One region of the Kitasatospora sp. NBC_01302 genome, then DNA from elsewhere that is predicted to be linked to it. Evidence: riboswitches for the same ligand, from Rfam matches in the RefSeq annotation. Region 1 holds a riboswitch; each other region holds the start of a gene.
The links. Region 1 has a riboswitch for cyclic di-AMP ahead of OG294_RS32690 (transglycosylase family protein). Riboswitches for the same ligand answer to the same signal wherever they lie in the genome.
Positions count from the first base shown of each region.

Region 2: another riboswitch for cyclic di-AMP. It lies ahead of OG294_RS22050 (M23 family metallopeptidase); the one in region 1 lies ahead of OG294_RS32690 (transglycosylase family protein).
Region 3: another riboswitch for cyclic di-AMP. It lies ahead of OG294_RS06115 (LysM peptidoglycan-binding domain-containing protein); the one in region 1 lies ahead of OG294_RS32690 (transglycosylase family protein).

Region 1 covers NZ_CP108404.1:7,449,431-7,459,002, reverse strand. The annotation lists gene OG294_RS32695 (hypothetical protein) at 326-1,357, shown strand; cyclic di-AMP (ydaO/yuaA leader) riboswitch at 1,983-2,147, shown strand; gene OG294_RS32690 (transglycosylase family protein) at 2,155-3,318, shown strand; gene OG294_RS32685 (hypothetical protein) at 3,414-3,926, opposite strand; gene OG294_RS32680 (LacI family DNA-binding transcriptional regulator) at 4,010-5,062, opposite strand; gene OG294_RS32675 (glycoside hydrolase family 13 protein) at 5,064-6,743, opposite strand; gene OG294_RS32670 (sugar ABC transporter permease) at 6,846-7,757, opposite strand; gene OG294_RS32665 (carbohydrate ABC transporter permease) at 7,844-8,794, opposite strand; gene OG294_RS32660 (extracellular solute-binding protein) at 8,889-9,572, opposite strand, start outside.
Region 2 covers NZ_CP108404.1:5,072,576-5,082,147, forward strand. The annotation lists gene OG294_RS22035 (TetR-like C-terminal domain-containing protein) at 1-311, opposite strand, end outside; gene OG294_RS22040 (alpha/beta fold hydrolase) at 311-1,162, opposite strand; gene OG294_RS22045 (YiaA/YiaB family inner membrane protein) at 1,276-1,566, opposite strand; cyclic di-AMP (ydaO/yuaA leader) riboswitch at 1,763-1,938, shown strand; gene OG294_RS22050 (M23 family metallopeptidase) at 1,950-2,954, shown strand; gene OG294_RS22055 (hypothetical protein) at 3,038-3,952, opposite strand; gene OG294_RS22060 (sensor domain-containing protein) at 4,074-4,805, shown strand; gene OG294_RS22065 (hypothetical protein) at 4,883-5,590, shown strand; gene OG294_RS22070 (tyrosine-protein phosphatase) at 5,575-6,276, shown strand; gene OG294_RS22075 (TNT domain-containing protein) at 6,273-6,917, shown strand; gene OG294_RS22080 (DUF2785 domain-containing protein) at 6,926-7,708, opposite strand; tRNA gene OG294_RS22085 (tRNA-Met) at 8,063-8,136, opposite strand; gene trmB (tRNA (guanosine(46)-N7)-methyltransferase TrmB) at 8,186-9,037, opposite strand; gene OG294_RS22095 (MFS transporter) at 9,170-9,572, opposite strand, start outside.
Region 3 covers NZ_CP108404.1:1,354,947-1,364,518, reverse strand. The annotation lists gene OG294_RS06125 (nSTAND1 domain-containing NTPase) at 1-1,315, opposite strand, end outside; gene OG294_RS06120 (MarR family winged helix-turn-helix transcriptional regulator) at 1,497-1,919, shown strand; gene OG294_RS06115 (LysM peptidoglycan-binding domain-containing protein) at 2,300-3,106, opposite strand; cyclic di-AMP (ydaO/yuaA leader) riboswitch at 3,112-3,237, opposite strand; gene OG294_RS06110 (serine hydrolase domain-containing protein) at 3,569-5,017, opposite strand; gene OG294_RS06105 (SAM-dependent methyltransferase) at 5,277-6,047, shown strand; gene OG294_RS06100 (carbohydrate kinase family protein) at 6,055-6,975, opposite strand; gene OG294_RS06095 (pseudouridine synthase) at 7,080-8,039, shown strand; gene OG294_RS06090 (pyridoxine/pyridoxamine 5'-phosphate oxidase) at 8,036-8,740, shown strand; gene OG294_RS06085 (alpha/beta fold hydrolase) at 8,830-9,572, shown strand, end outside.

The DNA of each region.
Region 1 (9,572 bases):
GCCCATCGGATGTCCCGATCCGGACATATGACAGCAAATCAGCAGACTGACCGTGACCCCGCGTCTGAAGGACGGCCGGAGAGGCTGACCGGTTCGACCATTGACACGGGGGTTCGATTGATCAACTTCGCAGCCGATTCCTCACACTCCGTCACATTGATCGAAGTGGGCTGGCGATTTGTCAGTGATTACCCGGAAATGCCCGCCCGCCGACCGGGCGCACCGGCCAGGCGGCGGCTGCTGATATTCCGGTGGATATGCGACAGACGTGCGGTAACGGCAGCCGAATGCCGGATGGTCCGGCGCATGTCCTACGATCTCCGCCATGAGCACTGCAGCCATCCCGGGCGCGCCACTACCCGTCCGCACGCCAGGCTCCCGCGCGCGGGGGCGCCATCGTCGACCCGAACGGCCTGAGCTGCCGGTCGGCGCCCCGGCCCTCGTGCTCGCCGTCCCGGCCGAGGCGACGCCGCAGGCGGTCGCGGTGGTGGACGAACTGCTCTCGATCCTCCGCGGCGAGCAGCCCGGAATCCTGGCGGCGGCCGGCTGGCTGCCCACCGCGCCGTCCCCGGCGCCCGAGGCCGGCGCCACCGCCTCCGCCGCGGCCGATGCTGACGTCGACTCCGGCGCCGCCGACACCGGCGCGGCGGCCGGCACCGAGGCCGAGGCCGCCGAGCAGGCGGCCGAGGCGAGCCCGGCCCCGGCGGTCCAGCAGGTCGACACGGTCGAGAGCCTGGTCGCCGGCGCACTGGCGGCCGGAATGCCGGCCCCGGTGCTGGTGCCGCTGCTGCCCGGCCCGCACGGCTACCTGACGGAGCTGCACGCCCTGGCCGCGCGGACCGGCGCCCAGGTGACCGACGTGCTCGGCCCCCACCCGCTGCTCGCCGAGGCCGTCCACGTGCGCCTCTCCGAGGCCGGCCTGGCCCGCGCCGACCGCGCGCGGCTGTTCGCGATCGCCACCGCCGCCGACGGCGTGGTGCTCACCACGGTCGGCGGCGAGGACGCCGCGGCGGCGGCCGGGATCACCGGCGTGCTGCTCGCCGCCCGCCTGGCGGTGCCCGTGGTGGCCGCGGCCCTGGACGTGCCCGGCGCGGTGGCCGGTGCCGTCGAGCACCTGCGGGCCACCGGCTCCCAGCGCCCGGCGCTGGCCCCGCTGGTGATCGGCCCCGAGGCCCCCGAGGACCTGCTGCTCGCGGCGTGCGAGGAGACCGGCTGTCCGAGCGCGGCCGCACTCGGCGCCTACCCGACCCTCGGTCAGCTGATCGCCTCGGCCTACCTGGCCGCGCTGCCCGAGCCGGTGGCCGAGCCGCTGCCGACCGAGGAGCTGCTCACCGAGGAGCCCGTCGCCGGCGAGTGACCCCCTGACCAACGGCCCTGCCGGCCCGCTGATGGCCCCGCTCCCGCCCAGGAGCGGGGCCATCGGCATGTCCGGAGCACGGTTCGTCGGCCGGTCGGTCAGGGCGCCCCGGAGGTCCGTTGACGGGCCGATGGCGCACATGTGGTGAATTGGTGACGATTCAGTGTCCAGTCGGGAAGTGGTGGACAGGACCACCCCGCCGACCGATTGGTCGGCGTCGCGAGCTGACGCGATGACAGAAGGGGTAAATCGGACATTCGGTCGATGTCGACCAGTGCGCCGGACCGGGCCGTTCGCCCCGCCGACAGCCGGTCAGGGCGCTCCGGTCCGATCGGCCACCCCCTTGATCACCAAGGCCGAAAACGGACAGCCCATCAGCATCACCAACCCTGAGCCCACGGCACATCCCGTTTCCCGCAGGCACATTGCACGCCCCGGCCGGACCCCTCCCCCGACGCCCTCTCAGGTCCGCCGCCGGGGCGATCTTGAAGGTTCCATGGTGGGCCTGTGACGGCCATCACAGCTGTTTGCGGATTCAACTTATCTCTGTCTAACGTGCTCCCCGTTCGTGGTCACACGGACCCAGCACAGCCGGACGCCGAGTCCTGCCACCGGATGCGCTGGCAGCGCGAAAACGCACCACGGCAGGAGCGGGGGAACCAGGTAAGCCGCCCCGGCACCCGGTCTTCGGACCGAGTGACCGGAGCTAGGGGTGAAGCCGCGCAGCAGCGCGGCCGGGCAACTCCAGTCCGAATCCGACAGCTCACCTCGTAGGCGTAGGAGAGGAACGCGTCTTCATGCTGCCCACCACTGGCACGACCCGTCCGTCCCGCACCGCTCGCCGAGCGATCGCCGCCACCGGCCTGCTCGGTCTCGGCCTCGCCCTGCCGTGCATCACGGCCACCACCGCCTCCGCGGCGCCCGTCTCCACCTGGGACAAGGTCGCCCAGTGCGAGAGCAGCGGCGACTGGAGCATCAACACCGGCAACGGCTACTACGGCGGCCTGCAGTTCAGCGCCTCCACCTGGGCCGCCTACGGCGGCACCCAGTACGCCCCGCAGGCCGACCAGGCCACCAAGGACCAGCAGATCGCCGTCGCCGAGAAGGTCCTCGCCGACCAGGGCCCCGGCGCCTGGCCGGTCTGCTCCGTCCAGGCGGGCCTGACCCAGGGCGGCGCCCCCGCCGCCGTGAACCCCGGCGCCCCCGCCACCAGCGCCCCGGCCCAGCCGAGCGCCCCGGCCCAGAGCGCCCCGCAGTCCTCGCAGTCCTCGCAGAGCGGCAGCCAGGGCCACTGGAACCACCAGTGGAACGGCACCAAGAACTCCGGCGGCCAGACCTACACCGTGGCGCGCGGCGACTGGCTCTCCACCATCGCGCAGAGCCACCACGTGGCCGGCGGCTGGCAGAAGCTGTACGAGCTCAACAAGTCGGTCCTGACCGCCGGTCCTGACACGCTCTACCCGGGCCAGCAGCTGAGCCTGGGCGGCTCGGCCAGCGCCGCCCCGAGCAGCGACAGCGCCCCGGCCGCCAGCACCCCGGCGCCGGCCGTCAACGCCCAGACCACCGCCTCCACCACCGCCGCCACCCCGGCGCCCGCCTCCGGCGCGATGGCCACCGCCGTCGCCTTCGCGGAGTCGAAGGTCGGTCAGGCCTACATCTACGGCGGCACCGGCAACGGTGGCTGGGACTGCTCCGGCCTGACCCAGGCCGCGATGGCCTCGGCGGGCATCTCCATCCCGCGGGTGGCCGCCGACCAGGCCGCCGCCAGCACCCCGGTGTCGATGAACAGCCTGCAGCCGGGCGACCTGCTGTTCTGGTCGAACAACGGCCAGAACTCGGGCGTCTACCACGTCGCCATCTACGTCGGCAACGGCCAGTTCGTCGAGGCCGCCAACCCGAGCGCGGGCGTGAAGTACGAGACCATCGCCAACTACGCCCCGGACTTCGCCGGCCGGGTCTGAACCTGGTGACACAGCGCTGAGCAGCCGCTGGACAGCACCGAGGGCCGCCTCTCCACTCTCCGGGAGGCGGCCCTCGGCCGTGCGGTGAACCGGCGTCACTGCGCCTTCGGCTGCCGGCGCCGGGTGAACCGGAGCAGCGCGACGAAGATCGCCGCGCCGATCAGCGCGCCGATCAGGCTGGCCCCGCGGAACCAGGGCGCGTTCACGTCCATCGTCCGCTGTCCCGCGTGCGCGCCGCTGCCGTCGCCGACCACCACGCCCAGCGTCCACAGCTTCGGCAGCGCGAGGACCAGGGCGACCGCCACCCAGGCCACCCAGGCCACCGAGACCTTCCAGGACCGGCTCCGGCGCAGCCCGAACCAGGCCACCAGGAGCGGCAGCAGGGTGCAGGTGACGCCGGTGAGCAGGCCGAAGAGCAGTCCGCTGGAGAGCCGGCCGTGCACGCTGTCGCCCACCTGCTGGGCCCACCAGCGCGGGATCGTGGCGGCCCACAGGAAGGAGAGGCCGATCAGCGCGGCCAGCGAGCAGCCGCCGAGCAGCAGTCGGCGCCGCCGGTCCGGGTGGACCGACGGCGCCGTGTCGTCGGGTCGCGGTGCGGTGGCTCCCATGCCTCGATGCCGGCACCGGTGGATCTTCGGCGCCCGTCGGGACGGGGCCGACGACTCCCCGCGGCTGCCGCTCGCCGTGGCGGCTACTCCCCGCGGTGCGGCCTGGCCCCGGTGGAGCCGCGCATCACCAGCTCCGGCTGGAACATGTACTCCACCCGCTGGGCCGACTCGCCGCCGACCTCCTCCAGCAGCGCGTCGACGGCTGCGGTGGCCATCGCCTCCACCGGCTGACGGATCGTGGTGAGCGGGGGCTCGGTGAAGGCGATCAGCGGCGAGTCGTCGAAGCCGACCACCGAGACGTCGCCGGGCACGCTCAGCCCGCGCTGGCGCACCGCGCGGATCGCGCCCAGCGCCATCAGATCGCTGCCGCAGATGATCGCGGTGCAGCCGCGGTCGAGCAGCACGCCGGCCGCCGCGTGGCCGCCCTCCACGCTGAACAGCGTGTGGTGCACCAGCTCCTCGATCTCCTGGTCGCCGGCGCCGAGCACCGAGCGCATGGCCGCGGTGAACCCCTCGATCTTGCGCAGCACCGGCACGTAGCGGCGCTGACCGACCGCCAGGCCGATCCGCTCGTGCCCGAGCTCGGCCAGGTGCTGGACCGCCATCCACATCGCCGCCCGGTCGTCGGGCGAGATGAACGGCGCGGCGATCTTCTCGCTGAAGCCGTTGATCAGCACGAACGGGACCTGACGTCCGGTCAGCTTGGCGTACCGGTCGTGGTCGGCGGTCGAATCGGCGTGCAGGCCGGAGACGAAGACGATGCCGGCGACCCCCCGCTCGACCAGCATCTCGACCAGTTCGTCCTCGGTCGATCCGCCCGGCGTCTGGGTGCAGAGCACCGGGGTGTAGCCGTGCCGGCTGAGCTGCTGCTCGATGACCTGGGCCAGCGCGGGGAAGATCGGGTTGCTCAGCTCCGGGGTGATCAGCCCGATCAGGCCCGCGCTGCGCTGGCGCAGCCGGGTCGGCCGTTCGTAGCCGAGCACGTCGAGGGCGGCCAGCACGGTCTGCCGGGTCGCGGCGGAGACGCCCGCCTTGCCGTTGAGGACGCGGCTGACGGTGGCCTCGCTGACCCCCGCCTGCGCCGCGATGTCCGAGAGTCGCGCCGTAGTCACGAGCCCAGAGCCTATTGCAACCATGTCAGACCGCCCACCAGCTGGTGCTGTCGGGCGCGAGCAGTCCCGGCTCGATCCGGTCGGTGGAGCTGAGCAGCAGTCGGCCCTCGGTGGCGAACGGCACCGCCTCGGCGGTGGTGTTGACCAGGCAGACGAAGGAGTCGCGGCGGAAGGCGAGCACGCCCTCGGGGGCCGGCAGCCAGGTCAGCCCGGCGCCCGCGCCGAGCGCCGGGTCGCTGCGGCGGATGGCGAGCGCGCCGCGGTAGAGCTCCAGGGTGGAGGTCGGGTCGCCGGTCTGCGCCTCGACGCTGAGTCCGGCCCACTCGGCGGGCTGCGGCAGCCAGCTGGGGCCGCCCTCGACGGGGCCGAAGCCGTAGGGCGCGGCCTCGCCGGACCACGGGATCGGCACCCGGCAGCCGTCGCGGAAGCCGTCCTGACCGCTGGCGCGGAAGAACGAGGGGTCCTGGCGGACCTCGTCGGGCAGGTCGGTGACGTCCGGCAGGCCGAGTTCCTCGCCCTGGTAGAGGTAGGCCGAGCCCGGCAGCGCGAGCATCAGCAGGGTGGCCGCGCGGGCCCGGCGCAGGCCGAGTCCGCGGTCGCCGCGCTCGCGGATCTGGGTGCCGCCGGGCGGGTTGGCGAAGCGGGTGGCGTGCCGGGTGACGTCGTGGTTGGAGAGCACCCAGGTGGCGGGGGCGCCGACCGGGCGCATCGCGGCCAGCGAGGAGTCGATCACGGCGCGCAGCTCGGTGGCGTCCCAGGCGGTGCCCAGGTACTGGAAGTTGAACGCCTGGTGCAGTTCGTCGGGGCGCACGTAGTTCGCGGTGCGCTCCACGGTGGGGGTCCAGGCCTCGGCCACCGCGATCCGCTCGCCCGGGTACTCGTCGAGGATCCGGCGCCAGGTGCGGTAGATCTCGTGCACGCCGTCCTGGTCGAAGAACGGCATGACGTCGTTGCCGAGCAGCTTGAGCTGGTCGTGGCCGCCGAGGTCGGGCAGGCCGGGAGCCTTGACCAGGCCGTGCGCGACGTCGACCCGGAAGCCGTCGACGCCCATGTCCAGCCAGAAGCGCAGGATCGAGCGGAACTCGTCGGCGACCGCGGGGCTGTCCCAGTTGAAGTCGGGCTGCTCGGGAGCGAACAGGTGCAGGTACCAGTCGCCCGGGGTGCCGTCGGGGTCGGTGGTGCGGGTCCAGGCCGGGCCGCCGAAGATGGACTCCCAGTCGTTGGGCGGCAGTTCGCCGTCCTCGCCCTTGCCGGGGCGGAAGTGGTAGCGCTCGCGCAGCGGCGAGGCGGGGCCCTCGCGCAGCGCCCGCTGGAACCACTCGTGCTGGTCGGAGGAGTGGTTGGGGACCAGGTCCACGATGATCCGCAGGCCCAGTTCGTGGGCGTCGCGGATCAGCGCGTCGGCGTCCAGCAGGGTGCCGAACATCGGGTCCACCGCACGGTAGTCGGCCACGTCGTAGCCGGCGTCGGCCTGCGGGGAGGCGTAGAACGGGGAGAGCCAGACCGCGTCGACGCCGAGGTCGCGCAGGTAGGGCAGCCGGCTGCGGACGCCCGGCAGGTCGCCCATGCCGTCGCCGTTGGCATCGGCGAAACTGCGCGGGTACACCTGGTAGATGACCGCGTCGCGCCACCAGCGACTGGGTTCGCCGGCAGGGGTGGCGACGGCGGACAGCGGCCGGGGGGTGTCGGCCAGGTTCTGGGTCATCAGGCGGATCCCTTGGGAACTAGGTATCGTTTCGCGCACTCACTCGAGTGTGCGATCGACGCACGAGCAACAGGCAGAATACTGGTAGGAGTTGACCGTCCGTCAGGACTTCGCGGCACCCGCGGTCAGCCCGGTGACCAGATTCTTCTGGACCAGGTAGAACAGCGCCGTGACCGGAATCGCGATCAGCACGGCGGTGGCGGCCATCAGGTTCCACTGGCTGTCGTGCTCGCTGACGAAGCTGCTCAGACCCACCGCGAGGGTGTACTTGTCCGAGCTGAGCATGAAGGTGGAGGCGAACGGCACCTCGGCCCAGGCGGTCAGGAAGGAGTAGAAGACGGCGACCGCCAGACCCGGGCGGGCCAGCGGCAGGATCAGCCGCCAGAAGGTGCCGAACGGGCTGAGCCCGTCGACCCGGCCGGCCTCGTCGATCTCCGCGGGGATGGTGTCGAAGTAGCCCTTCAGCAGCCAGGCGCAGTACGGCACCGTGGTGCTGGCGTAGACCAGGATCAGGCCGCCGTAGCTGTCCAGCAGGCCGAGGTTGGCCATGATGTAGTACATCGGCACGATCAGCACGGAGATCGGGAACATCTGGGTCACCAGCAGCGACCACATCAGCGGGCGCAGGCCCGGGAACTTCATCCGCGAGACGGCGTAGCCGGTGCTGGCGGCGATCAGCACGCCGAACAGGGCGGTGCCGCCGGCCACGATCAGCGAGTTGCCGAACCAGGTCAGGAAGTCGGTGTGGTTCAGCACCGTGGTGAAGTTGGCGAAGGTGGCCTTGCCGAGGATCTTCCCGGGGTGCAGGTAGTCCGTCTCGTCCGGGCCGAGCGCGATGTAGAAGATCCACAGCACCGGGAAGACCGCGACCAGCGCGGCCAGGCCCAGGGCCGTGTGCAGCAGGGCGGTGGCACCGGCGCTGCGCTCACCGCGGGCGCGCACCTTGCGGGGCCGCGCCGGGGTGGCGGGCGCGGCCGGGCGGGCCGCGGCGGGCCGGTCGGTGGTGGTGCTCATCGGGTGGCCTTTCCGTTCCTGGGGGTCTGCTGGGCCTGCTCGGCGGGCTGCTCGGGGCGCGGGGCGGTCGGGGATCCCATGGCGGGTCAGATCGCCGTCTGGTCGTTGCGCTTGAGCCAGCGCTGGTAGAAGCCGGTGAAGACGATCAGGATGGAGAGCAGGATGATCCCGTAGGTGGCCGACTGCGCGTAGTCGCGCGGCAGTTGGCCGAAGCCCAGCTGGTAGGCCCAGGTGACCAGGATCTGCGCGTCGGGCGCGTTGGTCTTGCCGAACAGCAGGAAGATGATGGTGAACTGGTTGAAGGTCCAGATCACCCCGAGCAGCACCACGGTGCTGGTGACCGGGCGCAGGCCGGGCAGCGTGACGTAGCGGAACCGCTGCCAGGCGCTCGCGCCGTCCATCTCGGCCGCCTCGTACAGCTCCCCCGGGATCGCCTGGAGGCCGCCGAGCAGCGAGACCATCATGAACGGCACCCCGCACCAGGTGTTGACCAGGATCGCCGCGGCCTTCTGGGCCATCGGGTCCTCCAGCCAGCTGGGCTGCGGCAGGTGCAGCGAGCCGAGCAGCATGTTGACCAGGCCGCCGTCGGCCAGCATCAGCCGCCAGGAGAAGACGGTCACGAAACTCGGCACCGCCCACGGCACGATCAGCAGCAGCCGGTAGAAGGTGCGCCCGCGCAGCTTCTGGTTGAGCATCATCGCCAGGCTCAGGCCCAGGCTGAAGTGCAGGCCGACGCAGAGCACGGTCCAGGTCATGGTCCAGATGAAGTGCGACCAGAACCGGTCGTAGGCGCCCTCGCCGAAGAGCACGTCCTGGTAGTTGTGCAGGCCGACGAACTTGAAGGTGTCGGGGATGTGGTTGACCCCGATCGTGTGCCCCACGTTGAGGCTGGTCGCGTCGGTCAGCGTCAGGTAGATGCCGCGGCCGAGCGGATAGGCCACCAGCAGGCCCAGCACGATCACCACGGGCGCGGCCATCGCGTAGGCGTACCAGTACGTGCTGTACGAGCGCTTCAGGCGCTGCACCAAGGCTGTCATGGGGGTGGAACACCTTCTCCGGGTCGGTACCTGACGGCGCACTCGTCCGGCCCGCCCCCTCGGCGGGCCGGACGAGTGCGGGGGCTTGGCAGCCTTACTTGCTGAAGTCCGGCAGCAGCTTGGTGTAGTCCTGGGCGCTGGCGTCCAGGCCGGACTGGATGCCCTGCTGGCCCTGCGCGATCTTGCCGAGGTTGGTGCTCAGCGAGGTGAAGAGCGAGGAGTACTCGGGCAGCGCCGGGCGCGGCTGGGCCACGTTCAGGATCTGCTGGAAGCCGGCGATGCCCGCGTTGGACTTGACGTCCGCGGTGAAGGCGTCGGGGCGGGTGGGCAGCGTGGAGTTCTTCTCCGCGATGAAGACCTCGCTGTCCGCGGAGGTCATGAAGGCGGCGAACTTCTCGGCGGCGGCCTGGTGGGCGGCGTCCGAACCGGCGAAGACGGCGATGTTCTGGCCGCCGGTCGGGGCGCCGGGCTTGCCGGTGGAGCCGGCCGGCACCGCGGCGATACCGAGGTTCCCGTGGTCGGTGAAGGCCGAGCCCTTGTAGATGTTGGTGATCTCCCAGGGGCCGTTGATGATCGCGGCGACCTTGCCGTTGTTGAACGCGTCCATCATGTGCGCGTACGAGTCGGTGGTCACGTCGGCCTTGACGGTGCCGGGCGAGGTGAACAGCGACTGGTAGGTGGTCACCGCCTTGACGGCGGTCGGCGAGTTGACGGTGATCTTCTTGTTGGCGGTGTCGACCAGGTCGGTGCCCTCGCCGAAGAAGAGCGGCAGCGCGTC
Region 2 (9,572 bases), 2.4 Mb from region 1:
AGGGCGGCGTAGCGGTGCGGGTACTCGATCGCGTAGCCGTGGTACGCCCGCAGCAGCGCGTCGACCGCCGCATCCCCGCGCAGCCCCTCGGTCGCCTGCCGGAGCCGGGCCGCCAGGTCGGCGGTGACCCTGATCGCGACCAGCCGGCGCAGCCCGCCCAGGCCGCCGGGCACGTGCTTGTAGAGCGAGGGGGCGGCGACCTTGGCCCGCAGTGCGACGCCCGCCAGGGTCAGGGCCTCGGGGCCCTGGTCGTCGATCAGGCCGAGCGCGTGGTCGACGACGAGGTCGGGGGTCAGTCCGGCGCGGGGCATCAGGCAACCTCGGTGAAGAAGGGGAGCAGGGCGGCGGCGGTGGCCTCGGGGTGGTCCGTCATCGAGTAGTGCCCGGCGCCGTCGATCATCACCTTACGGGCCTTGAGCGCCGCCGCCTGGCGGTCCGCCACCAGCTCCGGATCGGTGAAGTCGGGGTCCTTGGCGCCCATCACGACCAGGGCCGGGCAGCGCACGCCCTCGGTCCAGCCGACCGGCGCGGAGTTGCCCCGGACGTAGCCGCGGGTGGTCCGCTTGCGGCCGGGGGTGCGCGCCGCCCGCACCTGGCGGGCGATGTACTCGCCGTGGTCGGCGGGCTTGGTGGTGGGGAAGGCGACCTTGTCGAGGTAGAAGCCCCAGAACTTCGGGAAGGCGATCACCGCGCTGCCCATCACGTGGACCAGCGCCCGCTTCAGCGCCCCGGCCTCGGGCTGCTCGACGAAGGCGTTCAGCAGGACGATCCCGGCCACCTTCTCGGGGGCGGTGGTGGCGGCCTTGAGCACGGTGGCGCCGGTGTAGGAGTGGCCGACCAGGACGGCCCGCTCGATGCCCAGGTGGTCCAGCAGCGCGACGACGTCCCCGGCGATCGCGGCGGGGGAGTAGTCGTCCCAGGCGGACGAGGACTCGCCGAGGCCGCGCAGGTCCATGGTGATCACGCGCTGCCCCGCGGCGAGCAGCAGCGGGCGCAGGTGGCGGAAGCTGGCGCGCGGCTCCAGCATGCCGGGCAGCAGCACCACCGGGGTGCTGTCCTCGCCGGAGGTGCCGCGGCTGTCGGCGCCGAGCGTGTCGTCGAAGGCGATGGTGCCGCCGGGGAGCTGGAGGAACTGGGTCTGCGGGGCGGTGGTGGCGTTCATGGCGGCCTCCTGGCCTGGCGAACGGTGGGTGCCGGCGGCTTGCCGACACCCACAAAGCTATGGCTAATAGCCATAGCCGTCAACCCCTTCCGCACAGCTGCGCCGGGCAGGCCCTACAGCCCCTCGGCCCGGAACGGATCGTGCTCGGCGAGCAGCTTCTCCAGCCGGGCCTGGTCGACCCGGGTGACGATCTCGCCGGCCTCCTGGCGGTCCCGGACCACCTTGGCGAGGGTGAACGCGGAGGTCAGTGCGTAGAGCAGGCCGAGCGCGAGGAAAGCCCGCATCCAGGAGCTGATGGGCAGGTAGGCGATACCCACCGCGAGGCCGCCGGCGGAGAGGGCGAAGGAGAGGATCGCCTGCACGTAATAAGCGGACGTGGTCCGTGGTTGAACCGTGGAAGTCATACCTGAAGGATGGCCAACTGCCGTGCTGCGCACCTGAGTACGACTACTCAGATCGGGCCCGGGCGGTTCTCGGCATGACGGGAGCATGACGCCCGGGGAATGTGCCCGTTCGACCGGAGCGGCTTGGAATCGCGCGCTCCTGGGATTAACGTTTGATAACGCAGCGCGGTCGGCAACGCCGTACCCGAAACGGCACCGTGCGCCGTCGCCTAATCCACGGACCTGGCCTTCGGGTTGGGCCGGGAGCCGGGGAACCACCGTTCCTTGGGGTGAATCGGATCGTCCTGGGCCGTTGCGGTCCAGGTCGGACCGTAGGAGACCTTCCTGCTCCGAACCCGTCAGCTAACCCGGTAGGCGCGAGGGAAGGAAAGGAGCGCGCCCCCGTGGCGTTGTCGCACTCCCCGGAGAGCCACACGGAATCGGGCACCACCGGCCTGCTCGACCACCCCGACGCGACGGCGGACACCGCCCGGCCCAAGGTGCCCCGCCAGGCGCGCGCCGGTGCCAACTCCGCCGGCCTCCGGCTGGGCAGTGCCCCCACGGTCGTCACCGCGATGGCCGCCGCACTCGGCGCCACCGGCCTGTCGGCCACCGCCGCGGCTGCCGCCACCACCCCGGTGCCGGCGCCCGCCACCACGCTCACCGCTCCCGACCAGCAGGCCGCGGCTCAGTCCGACGGCGCCGCCGACCCCGGCCTCGCGCTCGCCGCCCGGATCCAGCAGCAGGCCGACCAGCGCACCGCCGCCGAGGAGGCCGCCCGGCTGGAGGCCGCCAACGAGGCCGCCGCCAAGCGCGCCGCCCAGGCCGAGGCCGCGGCGCAGGCCGAGGCCACCGCCCGCGCCCAGGCTGCCGCCCAGGCCGAGCAGGAGCACGCCGCCGCGCAGGCCGCCGCCGCCCGGTCCGCCGCGGAAGCCGCTGCCGCGCAGGCCGCTGCCGCGCAGGCCGCCGCCGCGCAGGCCGAGGCCGCGGCCGCCCCGGTCACCGCCCGCCTGCCGCTGGCCAAGTACACCGTGGCCCCGTCCGGTTCGCCCTGGGCCCAGCTGCGGACCGGCCTGGACTTCGCCGCCGCCGCCGGCACCCCGGTCGGCGCGGTCGCCGGCGGCACCGTCAGCTCGGCCGGCTGGTCCGGCGCCTACGGCTACCGGGTCGTCCAGACCCTGCCGGACGGCACCGAGCTCTGGTACTGCCACCTGGCCTCGATCGCGGTGACCGCGGGCGAGGTCGCCCCCGGCACGGTGCTCGGCACGGTCGGCGCGACCGGCGCCTCGCCGAGCCTGCTGCCGGGCGCGGCCCCGATCGGCCCGCGCCTGCACCTGGAGGTCCGCCCGGGCGGTGGCGCCCCGGTCGACCCGGCCGCCTGGCTGGCCGCCCACGGCGCCACCGTCTGACCGCGCCACCGCCCGGCCGCGGCACCGCCCGCGACCGCACCGGCAGCGGCACCCGGCCCCGCGACACCGCGGCGGCCGGGGTGCTACTGCTCCGGCGCCGCCTCGCCCGCCCAGAGCCCGATGTCCGGCAGGTCCACCAGCCCGCGCCGCACGATGTAGCCGTCCACCTCGGCCGCGCCCGGCTCCGGCGCGAGGTCCTGGTACTCCGTCAGCAGCAGCTCCGGCAGCCCGGGCACGGTCCACTCGCCGAGCAGCCGCAGCGCCTCGGCCTGCACGGCCGCCTCGAAGGCCGGGAAGTCGCCCGCGAGTTCGGCCGGCATCGGCAGGCCCAGCGCCGTGAGCCCGGCCAGGTTGCGGTAGCTGCGCTGCATCAGGCGGTTCTCCACCAGCAGCCGCGCCCCGTCGGTGGCCATCCCGATCGACAGCAGCACGCCCTCGGTCCAGCCCTCCTCGCCCTCGGGCTGCTCCAGCTCCGCGAGCGCGGCGAAGGCGGCGATCCGCTCGGGCTCGGCCAGCGCCCGGAAACCCTCCAGCCAGGCCCGGACCGCCGCCGGGTCGGCGGTGTCGACGCCGGCCTCGCGCAGCAGCAGGGTGTAGAGCCGGGGCCAGGTCAGCAGGTGCGGCTGGCGCAGCAGTCCGGCCAGCAGCTCGCCCTGCCACTCGGCCTCCTCGTGCAGCCGCTGCTGCCGCTTGGCGTTGAGCCGCTTCGCCGCCCGCTGGTGGTCGATCAGCAGCCGCACCGCGTCGCCGTAGGCGTGCGGCGGCTGCTCGGGCACCGGCTGGACGTACAGGTGCAGCCGCTCGTAGAGCAGCTCCTGGAGCAGCGGGGAGGTCAGCTCGGGGAAGCCGTCGTGCAGCTGGGCGTCGCCCAGTTCGAGCAGCGTCAGCACCGCCGTCACCGCCGCCTCGGGCGCCGGCGCTAGCCCCTGCTCCTCGGCCCATCGCAGCAGCTCAGCGGTGTGCGGTCGGGGTGCGAGCCGCAGGTCGTCCAGGTCCATGTCCCGATCTTCGCACCCGTCGGGCCGGGCGGTGGCGGCACGAGGGTGGGGTTAACCCCACCCCGGGTTCGCCGGGCAGCCGCCTACCGGCAGGGGTGCCCCGCCCGGCAGAGTGGTCGGCATGACGACGACCGCCGCCCCGTTCGCCTCCTTCGACGCCGCAGCCGGCCCGGACGACGCCGCCGAGCGGCGGCACGACGACGCCTTCGAGGTGCCGTACTTCTGGCGCGGTCCGTTCGCCCGGGAGACCTACCGCGAGCTCGGCTACATCCTCACCTCGCTCTTCACCGCGATCATCGGCTTCGCCTGGACCGTGCCGATGTTCGCCGTCGGTGCGGGCACCGCGATGACCTTCCTCGGCCTGCCGCTGCTCGCGCTGCTGCTGGCCGGTGCCCGCGCGCTGGGCGCCCTGGAGCGCGCCCGGGTGGCCGGGCAGCTGGGCCTGCGGCTGCGGGCGCCGCGCGCGGTGCGCCCGGCCGGGGGCGGGGCGTGGAGCGTGGTCACCCGCCAGCTGCGCGACCCGGCGGGCTGGAAGGCCGTCCTCCACCACGTGGTGATGTTCCCCTGGCACGTCTTCTGCTTCGTGCTGTCCGTCACCCTGTGGGCCGTCGGGCTCGCGATGGCGCTGCTGCCGGCCTACAACTGGGTCTTCCCGGCCTACACCAGCTGGCCCGGCCTGCGGCTGTTCACCTACTCGGTGCACGGTGTGCAGCACGACTACTACCTCTCGCACCTCTGGCAGGTGGCCGGCGTCTCGCTGGTCGGCATCCTGCTGATCTTCCTCACCGCCCGGCTGACCCACCTGCTGACCAACGTCTCGCGCGGCGCCGCCTGGCTGCTGCTGCGCGGCTGACCGGCCGACCGGCGGCCCGTTCCGCCCACCGCACACCCCCGGGTGCGCGGTGGGCGGCGGCGTGTTCAGGTGAGTCCATGCTGGTCACCTCCCGGCCGCTGGACGAGTACTGCGGCTTCTTCGGCCTGACCCGGGCGGCCCTGCGCGCGCTGCCCGGCCCGGTGCTGGACTGCCCGGGCGGTGCGGCCGGCGTGGTCGCCGAGGCCCGCGTGCTCGGCTGCCGGGTGCTGGCCGTCGACCCCGCCTACGCCGTGCCGGGCACCGAGCTGCTGGCCGGCGCCGAGGCCGCCCGGTGGACGATGGCCCGCGCGATGCCCGCCGCACCCGCCCGCTACCTCGGCCCGCGCCACCTGCCGTACGAGAAGTACCTGCGCAGCTGGGACCGGGCCCGCCGGCTCTTCGCCGCCGACCGGGCCGCCCACCCCGGCGACTACCTGGCCGCCGCGCTGCCGCGGCTGCCCTTCGCCGACGGCACCTTCGCCCTGACACTCAGCTCCTACCTGCTCTTCGCCTACCCCGAACGCTTCTCCGCGGCCGACCAGTTGGCCGCGCTGCTGGAGCTGGTGCGGGTCACCGCCCCGCAGGCCGAGGTGCTGGTCCACCCGCTGCACGACGCGCTGAGCCGGCGCAGCCCGCGGCTGCCGCTGCTGCGCGAGGAGCTCGGCCGCCGGGGCGTGCACAGCGAGCTGCGCACCGTGCGGGCCCCGGGGGACGGGCGGCGCCGCTACGTTCTCGCGCTGACCCGGCATCACCGCTACCGTGCGGTGCCATGGATGAACACCTGAGCGCATCCCGGCTCCTGGCGATACCCGGTCTGCGCAACCTGCGCGACGTCGGCGGACTCGGCGCGGTCCGTCCCGGGCTGGTCTACCGGTCCGCCTGGCTCGTCGACCTGACCGACGAGGGTGCCCGCGCACTGGCCAAGCTCGGCCTGCGCACCGTGCTGGACCTGCGCGACGCGGACGAGCTGGTCGGCCAGCCGGATCGAACGCATGATCTGAACGTCGATCTGGCCAACTTCCCGGTCCTGCCGCAGGACGGCTCCTACCACCACGGCCTGCCGCCCGAGGAGACGTACGCGCTGATCATGGACTCCGCGGGCCCGGTGTTCGTCGCCGCGCTGCGCCGGCTGCTGGAGCCGCAGGCGCTGCCCGCCCTGGTGCACTGCGCGATCGGCCGGGACCGCACCGGTCTGCTGATCGCCCTGCTGCTCGACCTGCTGGACGTGCCGCAGGAGGAGATCCTCGCCGACTACCTGCTCTCCAACGAGGGCCTGGGCGTGCTGGACGGGCCGGTTCCGTACGTGGACCCGCAGGGCGTGACCCGCTACACCAAGCCGGTGCCGGCCGAGTTGCTCACCGGTGCGCTGGAGCGGATCCGCGAGCGGCACGGCAGCGTCGAGGACTACCTGCTGGCCCATGGCTTGAAAGAGGCCGAACTCCACGGCCTGCGCGCTACCTTGCGCGAATGACGATCTCCATACCCAAGCCCGGCCGCCTGCTCGTCGCACTGGCCGCCGGGGCCGCGCTCTGCACCGCCGCCCCGGCCGCCCACGCGGACGCCACCCCGAGCGACCAGTGCTCGGCCGCCTTCGCGAACGGCGACGCCCGGCTCGGCCCCGCCCAGTTGCCCGGCACCGGGGCGGTCGGGTGGCAGCTCTTCGGCTACCAGCGCACCGGCGGTGCGAGCGAGTCGGCCTTCCTCGCCCAGTACTACGACAGCGCCGCCGGCAGCTGGCGCTACCCGCCGGACAACGGCTACCTGGTGGTCAACGGGCAGCCGCTCGAACTGACCCAGCCGCTGCTGCCCGGCCAGGACATCGACCGCTACGGCAGCGAGTACGGCAGCTTCCTGGCACCCGAGGGCTCCTCCTACGCGAGCCGGGCGATCCCGCCGTCGAGCCTGGACGGCAACCCGGCGGCGGGCTGCAACTACCACGACTACCGGGTGGTCAAGTCCTTCTCGGTGCACGGCGGTCCGATCGCCCCGTGGTTCGGCCAGCCCGGCCTCGGCTGGCAGTACCAGCTGGACGGCACGCTGATCCCCGGCGCACCGGCGAGCGTCAACGTCGGCTGGCTGGTCACCAACGGCTACCTGCAGCGGCTGGTCTGAGCGACCGCTCAGCCCGCGTAGGGCGAGCAGACCGCGAGGGTGGCCGCGACGGCCTCGCGGACCGCCCCGGCATGGGCGAGGGCCAGCGCCGGCCCGTCCTCCTGCCGGGGCGCCCGCACCCCGCGGTCGGCCAGCAGGTAGAGCACCCGCAGCGTGCGCATGGTGTTCGAGGCGTGCGCGGGGACCGGCCCCGGCTCGCCGGCCCGGAAATCGGCGGCGATCGGCGCCAGCCAGTCCACCGACTGCTGCTCGGTGAGCTCGGTGCGGGTCAGCACCAGGGCGACGGCACGGCCGAGCCGGTCGTCCTCCATCGCGTCGAAGAGGTGACCGGTCGGGGCCAGCAGCCGCTCCCGGGCCAGCTCCAGCAGCGGGGCCGGGTCGACCTGCGGGCAGCGGCCGAGTGCACCCAGCAGGTCGGCGCCGTGGGCGACCGCGTGCAGCCAGCCCAGCTCGGGGTGGTGGCCGCGCAGATCGGTCTCGGCCGGGTACCAGCGGGCGAAGGCGGCGTGCCACGCGGGCCGGTAGGCGCCGTGGTGGACCAGGACGGCCAGGATCAGCGGTGCGAAGGTGCGGGCCTGGATCTGCGGGTCGGTGAACCGGGCGGCCATCTGCTGGCCGAGCCAGTCGCGCAGCTCCGGCTCCATGAGCGGGATGCAGTAGTCGAGCAGCTCGTACGCCTGGGCGTCGCGGACCTGCGGATCCGGCGAGCGCAGCGCCGCGCTCAGCTCGGCGACCAGCTCGGGGGTCGGTTCGACGGAGTCCTGGGCGAGCAGCTTCTGCAGGTCGGTCATGTCGCGTCCGATTCTCTGGTCGGTCCGATGGGCCCGGCCGGTCCGATCGCCGGGCAGCTGGTGGCATGACGAAGCCCCCGGGCCCTCGCCATGAGGACATCCCGGGGGCTCGCCAACTTCTGCGCGTTCCCGTCCGTGGGGCTCGGCTCAGGCCGTGGGCTCCACGGAGGCGCGCCCGAGCTGGTCAGACGCGTGCGAGAGCGCAGTTGCGTGGGTACTCAACTCAGGATCACCTCCTTTCGTGTTGCTGCCACGATAGGCAGGCACCGCGCGGCGGGGCAACGGCTTTTTCGCGGCGGGAAAGCAGAAGGACCCGGTGGAGAGATCTCCACCGGGTCCTTCTGTGCTACTGAGTAGCGGGGACAGGATTTGAACCTGCGACCTCTGGGTTATGAGCCCAGCGAGCTACCGAGCTGCTCCACCCCGCGTCGGTGAACCCAACAGTACGGGAAGCTGTCCGATAATGGAAATCGCTTGTCAGACCTTGCGGAACAGCAGGTCGTGCACCACGTGCCCCTTGGCCAGACCGGCCCGCTCGAACTTGGTCACCGGGCGCCAGTCGGGCCGCGGCGCGTAGCCGGGCACGGTGCCGTCGGCCTGCCGCTCCTCGTCCGTCCAGGCGCTGCCGTCGCCCTCGGGGTGCAGGTTGACCAGCTCGGGGCGGGCGCCGAGCACGTCCAGCATCTGCTCGGCGTACGGCTCCCAGTCGGTGGCGCAGTGCACCAGCGCGCCCGGGGCCAGTCGCGGCAGCACCAGGTCGAGGAAGCCCGCCTGGACCAGGCGCCGCTTGTGGTGCTTGGGCTTGGGCCACGGGTCGGCGAAGTAGACCCGCAGCCCGGCCAGGCAGCCGTCCGGCAGCATGTCGCGCAGCAGGATGATCGCGTCGCCGGCGGCCAGCCGGACGTTCTGCGCGCCGCTCTGCTCCAGCAGGTTGAGCAGGTTGCCGTGGCCCGGGGTGTGCACGTCCGCGGCCAGGATGCCCATCGCCGGGTCGGCGGCGGCCATCGCGGCGGTGGTCTCGCCCATCCCGAAGCCGATCTCCAGGGTGACCGGCAGCTCGCCGAAGAGCTTCGTGAGGTCGAGCGGGCTGCCGTCGATCGCCAGGCCCCAGTCGTCCCAGTTGCGGTCCAGCGCACCGGCCTGGGCCGGGGTCATCCGGCCGCGGCGCGGCTGGAAGCTGCGGATCCGCCGCTCGCTGTGCTGTTCCTCGGTGGCCCGGTGCGGATACATCGGGGCCGGGTAGCCGGCGGGGGCCGCCGACAGGCGGGCGGAGGGCCGGGCGGCGGGTGCCTGGGCGGCGGGCTGGGGAGTGGAGGCAGTCGCAGTCACAATGCCGACGAGTCTACGAGACGTCCCCGAGCGGACCCCAGGGCGCTTGGGCCGCCCGCCCGGTCCTGACGGCACCGCCCGGCACCGCCCGGCACCGCCCGGCGCCACCCGGCCGCTCGGCGCCCGTCGGCGCTAGGCCGGTGCCGTCAGGACCAGGCGGGCGCGCTCGGTCAACTCGCGCACCCGGCGCTCGCCCTGGAACGGCTCCAGGTGGCGGATCATCTCCAGCACGTACTCCCGGCTGCGCTGGGAGGAGATCCGGCCCGCCACCTCCACCGCGCGCTCGCCGGCCTCCACAGCGGCGTCCAGGTTGCCGGCCTCGGCCTCGGCCATCGCGGAGACGACCAGGCGAAGGCCGTGCGAGCGGACGAAGCCCTCGGTCGGGCGGGCCAGCGCCTCCCGGGTGAACTGGCGGACCTTGGCGGGCACGCCGAGGTCGCGGAAGCACTCGGCGGCGTCGGCGGCCAGCCGGTCGTAGGCGTAGAAGTCGATCCACGCCGGATCGGGATCCCCGGCGCGCGCACGTTCGAGAGCG
Region 3 (9,572 bases), 6.1 Mb from region 1:
CCGCCGCACCCGGCTGGAGGGGGAGGACGGCGGCCTCGGCGCGCGGGTGGGGCGGGTCGGCGGGCAGCGGCAGCTCCACCGGCCCGAGGTCGCGCAGCAGGATTTCGGCCAGCCCCGGCTCCAGCAGCAGGCCGGCCTCCGTCGCCGGGCGGGTGATCGCTTCGTGGAGTTCCGCGCTGGTCATCGGACCGAGCGCGAGCAGGCCGCGGGTGAAGACGGGGACCAGCTGCGGATGGTCGAGGCAGCGTCCGCAGAAGTCGGCGCGCACGCCCAGCACGACGAGGGTGGCCTCGGCCGCCGGCCGGTCGTCCGGGACGGTGGCGAGCTCGCAGAGGGCCTGGATGAAGGCGTGCCGCTCGGCGGGATCGGGGCAGAGGGTGAAGACCTCCTCGAACTGGTCCACGATCAGGGCCGGCCCGAGGGCCGGGGCAGCCGACTGCGCCGGGCGGGGCACGCCGGAGGGCGAGGGTGAAGGTGGAGTGGAGGGTGAGAGTTCCGGCTCGGCCATTGGTGTCGGCGGGGCTTCGGCGCTGGGCGGCGGAAGCGCGACGAGCCGGGGTGCGGCCTCGGCATCGGAGACTGACAAGGTGTCAAGAAGCTGACGCAGGACGGAGAGCGGTCGCGCACCCGGCGTGCAGACCAGGACACGGCGGGCCCCCGGGTGGGCGGACGGCAGGTCGCCGCGCTGGAGGGCGGGCAGCAGGCCGGCCCGCAGCAGGGAGGACTTGCCCGCGCCCGAGGGGGCGACCAGTGCGAGCGGTCCCCGTCCCGCGCGCTCGGCCAGCCGGTCGAGCAACGCGGCGAGGGCGTGGTCGCGCCCGGCGAACCAGTGGGCGTCCTGCGGGCCGAAGGCGGCCAGCCCGGGGTAGGGGCAGGGCAGGTCGAGTGCCGGTGGCACGGCGAGCGCGTGGCCGGCAGCGGTCGGCAGGGCACTGTCGGTGGCTGGCCCGCTTGACCCGGGCCCGGCCGGGCCGGCCCCCGTCGGCCCGGGCTCGGCGGCTTCGGTCAGCCGCAGCAGCGAACCGTCGGCGCGCAGCAGCTCGTCGCAGCGGCGCGCCAGGTCATGGCCCGCCGGCTTGCTGCCGTTCTCGATCTTGCTGAGGTAGCCCTTGCTGTAGTGCAGCAGGCGGGAGAGGGCACTGAGCGACAGTCCGCGCTCGGTGCGCAGCCGGCGCAGCTCGGCACCGAAGCACTCGTCCCGGGAGCGGGCGGCAGTCGGAGGATGGGCAGTCGGCCGGCCGTGAGCGGGCGCGGCGCCGGGCGCTTGGTCGGCAGTGGCCCGGGGAGCCCCGTCCGCCGGTGGAATCAGGTCCATGCGCACCCCGCGACGCCAGCCAGGCCGCGCTTGGCGACTTCTCGGATCTGTCGTCGACAGGTTACCGGCTGTGACCAGCCCGTCTGGCATGCTGTGATCTCGATCGGCGCGGGTCCAGTGGCGGCGCCAGTGGCACATATGTTGTAATACGCAACCACCATGGGAGAGGAAGAGGTCACGCGTGTCGGGTCGAGACGAGTCGATCGAGATCATCCAGCGCGAGCTGACCGCCTTCGCCCGGCGGGCCCGGCACAAGGCCTCGCAGCTGCACCCGGGGCTCTCCCTGGTGACGTACAGCATCCTCGACCTGATGAACGAGCGCGGTGGCTGCCGGGCGGCCGACCTGGCCGCGTACTTCATGCTCGACAAGTCGACCGTGAGCCGGCAGGTCGGCGCTCTGGAGAAGCTGGGGCTGCTCAGCCGCGAGGTGGATCCGGAGGATCACCGCGGGCAGATCCTGCGCCCCAGCGAGCAGGGGATGGCGCTGCTGCGGCACGCGTACGAGATGCGCCGGGAGTCGTTCACCGAGCGGTTCACGGAGTGGACCGACGAGGACGTCGCGCGGCTGGCGGGCTATCTGGTGCGGTACGGCGCGGCGGACTGACGCCGGATCGCACGGCGGGCCGGCGCCCGGCAGCTGACGAGCGGGGCGCAGCCCGTCGCTGCGACAGCGCGCCAACAGCCCGGCACACCAACAGCCCGGCACACAAAAGGCCCGGCACACCAACAGCCCGGCACACAAAAGGCCCGGCACACCAACAGCCCGGCACACAAAAGGCCCGGCACACCAACAGCCCGGCACACAAAAGGCCCGGCACACCAACAGCCCGGCACGCCGAAGGCCCAGCGAGCCAAGAGCCAGGCGCGCCAAAGCCGTCGGCCGGCCACAGGTGGGAAACCCGTGGCCGGCCGACGGCTGCGGACGATCCGCCGAGCGCTACCGCCCGATGGGGGCGGGCCGGCGGCCGTTGATCACCGGGGTGATCAGTACGCCTGGTGGGCCTGCCAGAAGACCCAGGCCTGGTTCGGGCTGCCGTAGGTCTGGTTCATGTACTGCAGCGCCCACTTGATCTGGGTGGCGGGGTTGGTCGCCCAGTCCGAGCCGGCCGAGGCCATCTTGTTGCCGGGCAGGGCCTGCGGCAGGCCGTAGGCACCGGAGCTCGGGTTGGTGGCGGTGACGTTCCAGCCGCTCTCGTGGGTGATGATCTGGTCGAACGACGCCAGCTGGTCGGCCGGGACGATCGAGGCGGCGAGCGCCTGCAGCGAGGCGACGCTGGCGTTGGCGCTCAGCGCCGGGGTGGCCGGAGCGGCCGCGGCAGCCGGAGCGGCGGGGGCAGCCGGAGCCGGGGCGGCGGCCGGAGCCTGGGCCGGGGCGGGGGTCTGCGCCGGGGCCTGGGCCTGGGCGTCGCCGAGCGCGAGGTGCTGGCCGGGGTAGATCACGTCCGGACCGTTGACGAGCACCGACTTGTTCAGGTCGTAGAGCTTCTGCCAGCCGCCCTGCACGTTGTGGCTGGTGGCGATCTTGGACAGCCAGTCGCCGTCCTGCACGGTGTAGCCGGCGGGCGCCTGGGCGACCGGGGCGGCGGCCTGGGAGGCGGCGGCCGGAGCGGCGGCGGCCGCCTGGTGCTGTGCGGCGTGGCCGTGCGAACCGGAGTGGATCGGCGTGGCGCTGGCGCCACCGGCGGTGATCATGGGCAGACCGGCGCCGGCGCCGACGATGACGGCGGTGGCGATCGCGCGCTTGATGGCGGCGCGGCTGGGCAGGCTGGGGCGACCGTTGACGGACAGCATGAAAAGCGTTTCCTCTCCCACGCCTGCGAGGTGAGCTGTCGGATTCGGGCTGGAGTTGCCCGGCCGCGCAATGCGCGGCTTCACCCCAAGCCCCGCCCGGAGCCGTGCTCCAGGTGGGGCGACTTACCTTGGGTCCCCCGCCCCTGCCGTGGTGCTTCAGTGCACAGTGCCCGTTCCATCCGGCGGCAGGATTCGGCGTTCCGGGGAGCGGGGTTCGTGTGGAGACGAACGGCATGCACCGTAGACAGGTCGAAGGTCCCATCTCAAGCCAGGAGGCGCTGTCGCAGGGCAATGTGAGGTGTCTCATGCCGAAGCTGGAGGGGCGATAACGATTCGCATCGTTATCGCCCCGTGATATGAATTTCCGTCAGCCAGCGCCACGTCAGCCAGCGCCACGTCAGCCAGTCAGCCAGTCAGCCCGCCAGCGCCGCGTCAGCCGACGCCGAGCCCGCCAGCGCCGCGTCAGCCCGCGTGCCACCCCTGCGGGTCGACGTCGCCGGGCACCACCGCGGCCGGCTGGTAGGCGCCGCGGGTCAGCACGAAGCCCGCCACGTCGAGGTGGCTGACCGAGCCGTCCTCGGCGCGCACCACGCGCAGCGGCTCGCCCGCGTAGTAGCCGTCGAGCCCGACCCAGCTGCCGTCCGGCTCGGGCAGGAAGCGGGAGGTGCGGGCGGGGCCGCTCAGCGCGGTGAGCTCCAGGGCCCGGTCCGCCCGCAGGTGCAGGGCCAGCGCGGTGGGTCCCCAGTACCAGGGGCCGGTCAGCGCGAGCAGGTCGGGATCGGCGTCGGTGAACGGGCGCCAGGCGGTGGGCAGCAGCGGTTCGCGCTCGGCGACGATCCGGATCAGGTCGGGGGCCACGGTCCCGAGCCCGGAGCCGGCGGTGACATTGGTGAGGGTGATCGCCGCCACGTCGTCCTCGGGGCTGAACCACAGGCCGGCCAGGAAGCCGGGCATCGAGCCGCCGTGGCCGACCAGCAGCCGCCCGTCCTGCCGGGACAGCTGCAGGCCCAGTCCGAAGCAGGAGGTCCAGTCGTCACGGTCCGGGCCGGCGGCGGGGCGGCGCATCTCGGCCAGCGTGGCGGGGGCCAGGACCTTCTCCGCGCCGCCCGGGAGCGTGCCGGCCAGGAAGGAGGCCCAGCGGGCGAGGTCGGCGGCGGTGGACCAGAGCTGCCCGGCCGGCGCCATCAGGCCGGTGTCGGTGAGCGGCTCGGGGAGCATCACGTCCGCCCACGGGTGCACGGCGAACCCGCCCGCGTGCGGGGCCTGCGGCAGCAGCGTGGTGCGGGTCAGGCCGAGCGGATCGAGCACCTCCTGGCGCAGCACCTCGCCCCACGGCAGCCGGCGCACCTTGGCCACCAGCGCGCCGAGCAGCGCGTAGCCGGGGTTGGAGTAGTGGTGGCGCTCGCCGGCCGGGTGGCGGAACGGCTGCTCCTCCAGCAGGTTGCCCAGCTCCGGGCGGTGCGAGCCGTCGGTCCGCTCCCACCACGGGCCCGGCGTCTCGGCGGCCAGCCCGGCCGTGTGGCTGAGCAGTTCGCGGATCGTGGCCCGCCCGGCCGAGGTGCCCGGCAGGTGCTGCTCCAGCGGATCGGCCAGGTCGAGCAGGCCCTCGTCGCGCAGGCGCAGCACCAGCACCGCGGCGAAGGACTTGGTGATCGAGCCGATCCGGTACTGCGTGTTCTCGTCCGGCGCGTGGCCCTCGATCATGCTCCGGCCACCGCTCCAGACCCGGTGGCCGCCGCGCGCCACCAGGCCGACCAGCGAGGGCGTCCGGCCCTGTGCCTGTCCGACGGCGAGGCGGTGCAGCAGGGCCCGGCGCGTCTCGGGCAGCAGCTCGTCCGCGGCCACGGCAGGGATGGGCAACTCGTCGGCCCGTGCCTGGTTGATCGGCAACTCGCCCGACTGGTAGGTCATCTGATCTCACATTCGCAGCTGGGGGGCTGGAGAAGGTCGAACCGCTCGACCCTACCGGCGCCCGCCCCGCATGGCTCGGCAATAAGCGGGTCCGCCGGCGGGCGGGGCGGGCTCCCTTCGAGCGTCCCCGGCAACGACGCCCGGGAACCCCCGCCGACCAGCCCGGATTCTGCGGCCCGCTATGCTGCCCCCGGCCGCGCGACCACGGGCCGCAGGAACAGAGGGGGAGACGGTGCACCAGTCCGGACACGACAGCGACATGACGCGGCTTCAGACGGACCGCCCGCACCCCGCGCGCATCTACGACTACTGGCTCGGCGGCAAGGACAACTTCCCGCCGGACCGTCAGGCGGCCGAGCACGCGATCAGCGCCTCGGCGGACATACCCGCGGCGGCCCGCGAGAACCGGGCCTTCCTGCGGCGGGCGGTGCGGCTGGCAGCCGAGGCCGGCATCCGGCAGTTCATCGACATCGGCGCCGGCCTGCCCTCGCCCGGCAACGTGCACGAGGTGGTGCAGACCGTCGCCCCCGACGCCCGGGTGGTGTACGTCGACAACGACCCGATCGTGCTCACCCACGGGCGCGCGCTGCTGGCCGACAACCGCAGCACCACGGTGCTGACCGGGGACGTCCGGGAGCTGGACGAGCTCTTCGAACGCCCGGAGCTGCGCACCCTGGTGGACTTCTCGCAGCCGGTGGCCGTGCTGCTGCTGGCGCTGCTGCACTTCGTCAGCGACGAGCAGGCGCGGCACGCGGTGGACCAGGTGCGCGAGCGGGTGGCGCCGGGCAGCTACCTGCTGCTCTCGCACAGCACCCACGAGGGCAATCCCGAGCGCGCCGCCGAGGTGGCCAAGACCTGGGACAAGACCGCCTCGGGCATCCGGCTGCGCGGTCGCGAGGAGGTGACCGGGCTCTTCGACGGCTGGGAGCTGCTGGAGCCCGGTGTCGAATTCGTGCCGCTCTGGCGCCCGGACGCCGCCACCGAGGCCACCACCCGCTGGATGTACGCGGGGGTCGGCCGCAAGGCCTGACCGGTGCTCAGGACAGCGCCGCGGCCAGCTCACGGTGGTCGGGCGGATTGGCCCCGGCGCGGGAGACCGTGACGGCCGCCGCCGCACCGGCGTGCCGCAGCACGGCGGCCAGCGTCGCCCCGGTGAGGCTGCGCAGCGAAGCGCGGGCGGCGGCGCCGAGCAGGGCGCGGGCGGCGAGCGCGTCCAGGGTCGCGGACATGAAGGAGTCGCCGGCACCGACCGTGTCCACCACCTCGGCCGCCGTGGCCGGCCCCTCGGCCCGCGCGTCGCGGGTGACGGCGAGGGCGCCCGCGCCGCCCCTGGTCACCAGCACCAGGGCCGGGCCGAGGGTGAGCCAGTGCGCGGCGGCCTGCTCGGGGGAGCGGTCCGGGTAGAGCCAGTGGAGGTCCTCGTCGCTGGCCTTGACCAGGTCGCTGAGCGCCACGCAGCGCTCCACCCGGGCGCGCACCTCGGTGGGCGAGGCGAGCAGGGCCGGGCGGATGTTCGGGTCGTAGCTGACCGTCGCGCCCGCGCGCAGCTCGGCCACCAGGGCGGCGGTGGCCTCGGCGCCGGGTGCGAGCAGCGCGGCGAGCGAGCCGAAGTGCACGTGCGGGGCCGTGACGGCCAGGGCCGTGGGGGCGAGCGACCAGTGGATGTCGAAGGTGTAGTCGGCCCGCCCCCGGTCGTCCAGCGTGACGATCGCGCTCGGGGTGGCGGCCGGCGGCCGTCCGTCGGTGAGCAGCTCGACGCCGGCCGAGCGCAGGTGGGCGGTGATCAGCTCGCCGAGCCCGTCGGTGCCCAGCTGGGTGAGCAGCGCGGTGGGGTGCCCGAGCCGGCCCAGGCCGTAGGCGACGTTGGCCGGGCTGCCGCCGGGGTGTGTGACATCGGGCCGGCCGGGGGTGCGGACGATGTCCGCGACGCACTCACCGATGACGAGGAAGTCGGTCATCCTGCTCAGGCTCCCGGGCTGGTCGTGACGGGGGTACCCATCTTCGCGGGCCGGCGGGCGGCGCGGAACACCCGGGGGTCGCGGCGGGCCGTAGGCTTGCCGGAATGAGACGCAGGACGAAGCCGGTGCCCGCCCCCCTGCCGCAGCGGAACGGCGTGGACCCGGTCCGGGTGCGGCTGCCGGCCGAGGGCCGCTGGGCGACGGTGGCCGAGTACCTGGCGCACCGGTTGCCGGACGAGGTGGCGGACCGGCTGGCGCAGATGCTGCGGGCCGGTGAGATCGTCGGGGCGGACGGACCGGTCGGCCCCGACAGCCGCTACCTCCCCGGCACCAGCGTCTGGTTCCACCGTGACCTGCCGCCCGAGGTGCCGGTGCCCTTCGAGCTGGAGGTGATCCATCGCGACGAGCACCTGGTGGTGGTCGACAAGCCGCACTTCCTGGCCACCACGCCGCGCGGCAGCCACGTGGTGCAGACGGCGCTCTCCCGGCTGCGCCACGAGCTCGACCTGCCCGAGCTCAGCCCCGCGCACCGGCTGGACCGGCTGACGGCCGGCCTCGTCATGTTCGTCGCCGATCCGCGGGCCCGCGGCGCCTACCAGACGCTCTTCCGGGACCGCCTGGTGACCAAGGAGTACGAGGCCGTCGCCCGCCACGACCCGCGGGTGGCGCTGCCCCGCACGGTGCGCAGCCGGATCGTCAAGGAGCGCGGGGTGATCGCGGCCCGCGAGGAGGACGGACCGGTGAACGCCGAGAGCCGGATCGAGCTGATCGAGCACCGCGGCGGCCTGGCCCGCTACCGGCTGACCCCGCTGACCGGCCGGACCCACCAGCTGCGGCTGCACATGAGCGGGCTCGGCCTGCCGATCCTCGGCGATCCGGTCTACCCCGAGGTGCTGCCCGAGGCGGCGCCGGACGACTTTCGCAGGCCGCTGCAACTGCTCGCGGCCACGCTGGCGTTCACCGATCCGCTGACCGGACGGCCGGTGCTGCTCCGCTCGCGCCGGCGGCTGGCGGCCTGGGCGGAGCAGGGCACGGGCGAGGGCCTGGCAGAGGTGGCGGCATGACCACGGAAGAGCACGCACAGACACCCGGACAGCGCCTGACGGCCCTGCGCGAGCTGCTGATCCACCGGCCGCCGATGGCGCGCGAGCTGCCGGGCTTCGAGCCGGCGCAGGCGCCGGCGGAGCCGGTGGAGCTGTTCGTCCGCTGGCTGCTGGCGGCGATGCGCGACGGCGTCCCGGACGCGCAGGTGCTCACGCTCGGCACGACCGGGCTCGACGGCACCCCGGACGCGCGGATCGTGACCCTGCGCGACGTGGACCCGGCGGCGGGCGAGTGGTGGTTCTGGGGCGAGACCGACAGCCCCAAGGGCCGCCAGCTGGCCGCCGACCCGCGGGCGGCGCTGACCTGGTACTGGCCGGCCCTCGGGCGCCAGGTCCGGGTGCGCGGCGCGGTGCGGACCGGGGACGCGGGGGCGGCGGCGGGGACGTTCCGGCTGCTGAGCCTTAAGTCGCGGGCGGCCTCGCTGGTGGGGCGCCAGAGCGAACCGCTGGCGGAGGTGGCGCAGTTCCGGTCGGCCTGGGCGGCGGCGGAGCACGAGCTGGCGGCGGATCAGGGGATCGTCGCGGCGGGCTACACGCAGTACGCGGTGCGGGCCGAGGAGGTCGAGTTCTGGCAGGGCGCGGGCGACCGGCGCCATGTGCGGCTGGCGTACCGCAGGCCGGCCGGCGCGGGGGAGTGGACCCGGGGGATGCTCTGGCCGTGAGTCCCTGTCCGATGATCCGACAAGATCCGCCGGACAGGCCCCAGTTGGCTGGCTAGGCTGAGGCCGCACCCGCCTACCGAGGAGTCATCGTGGTCCATGCGGTCAAGCACAGCCAGGTCGAGGTCAACGGCATCCGCCTGCACGTCGCCGAGCAGGGCGAGGGGCCGCTGGTCCTGCTGCTGCACGGCTTCCCGGAGAGCTGGTACTCCTGGCGCCACCAGTTCGCGCCGCTGGCCGCGGCGGGCTACCGGGTGGTGGCGCCCGACCAGCGCGGCTACGCCCGCAGTGACCGGCCGCTGGACGTGGACTCCTACACCCTGCCGCACCTGGTCGGTGACGTGGTCGGGCTGATCGAGGCGCTCGGGGCCGAGCAGGCCGTGGTGGTCGGCCACGACTGGGGCGCGCCGGTGGCCTGGGCCAGCGCGATGCTGCGGCCCGATCTGGTGCGCGCGGTCGCCGGCCTGAGCGTGCCGCCGCGGCTGCCGGCCGGGATCGGCTCGCTGGCCGCTGCCCGGCACGTCTACGGCGACGGCTTCTACCAGAACTACTTCCAGCAGCCGGGTGTCGCCGATGCCGAGTTGGCGCGGGACCTGCGGGCCACCTTCCGCGCCACGCTGTTCGGCGTCTCGGGCGACAACCCCGCGCAGCCCAGCCCGTGGATCATCCCCGAGGGCAGCACCCTGCTCGACACCCTGCCCGAGCCGAAGGAGCTGCCCGGCTGGCTCACCGAGGAGGACATCGAGGCCTTCGCCGCCGACTACGCCGGGCACGGCGAGCACGCCTTTACCGGGCCGCTGAACTGGTACCGCAACATCGACCGCAACCAGGAGCT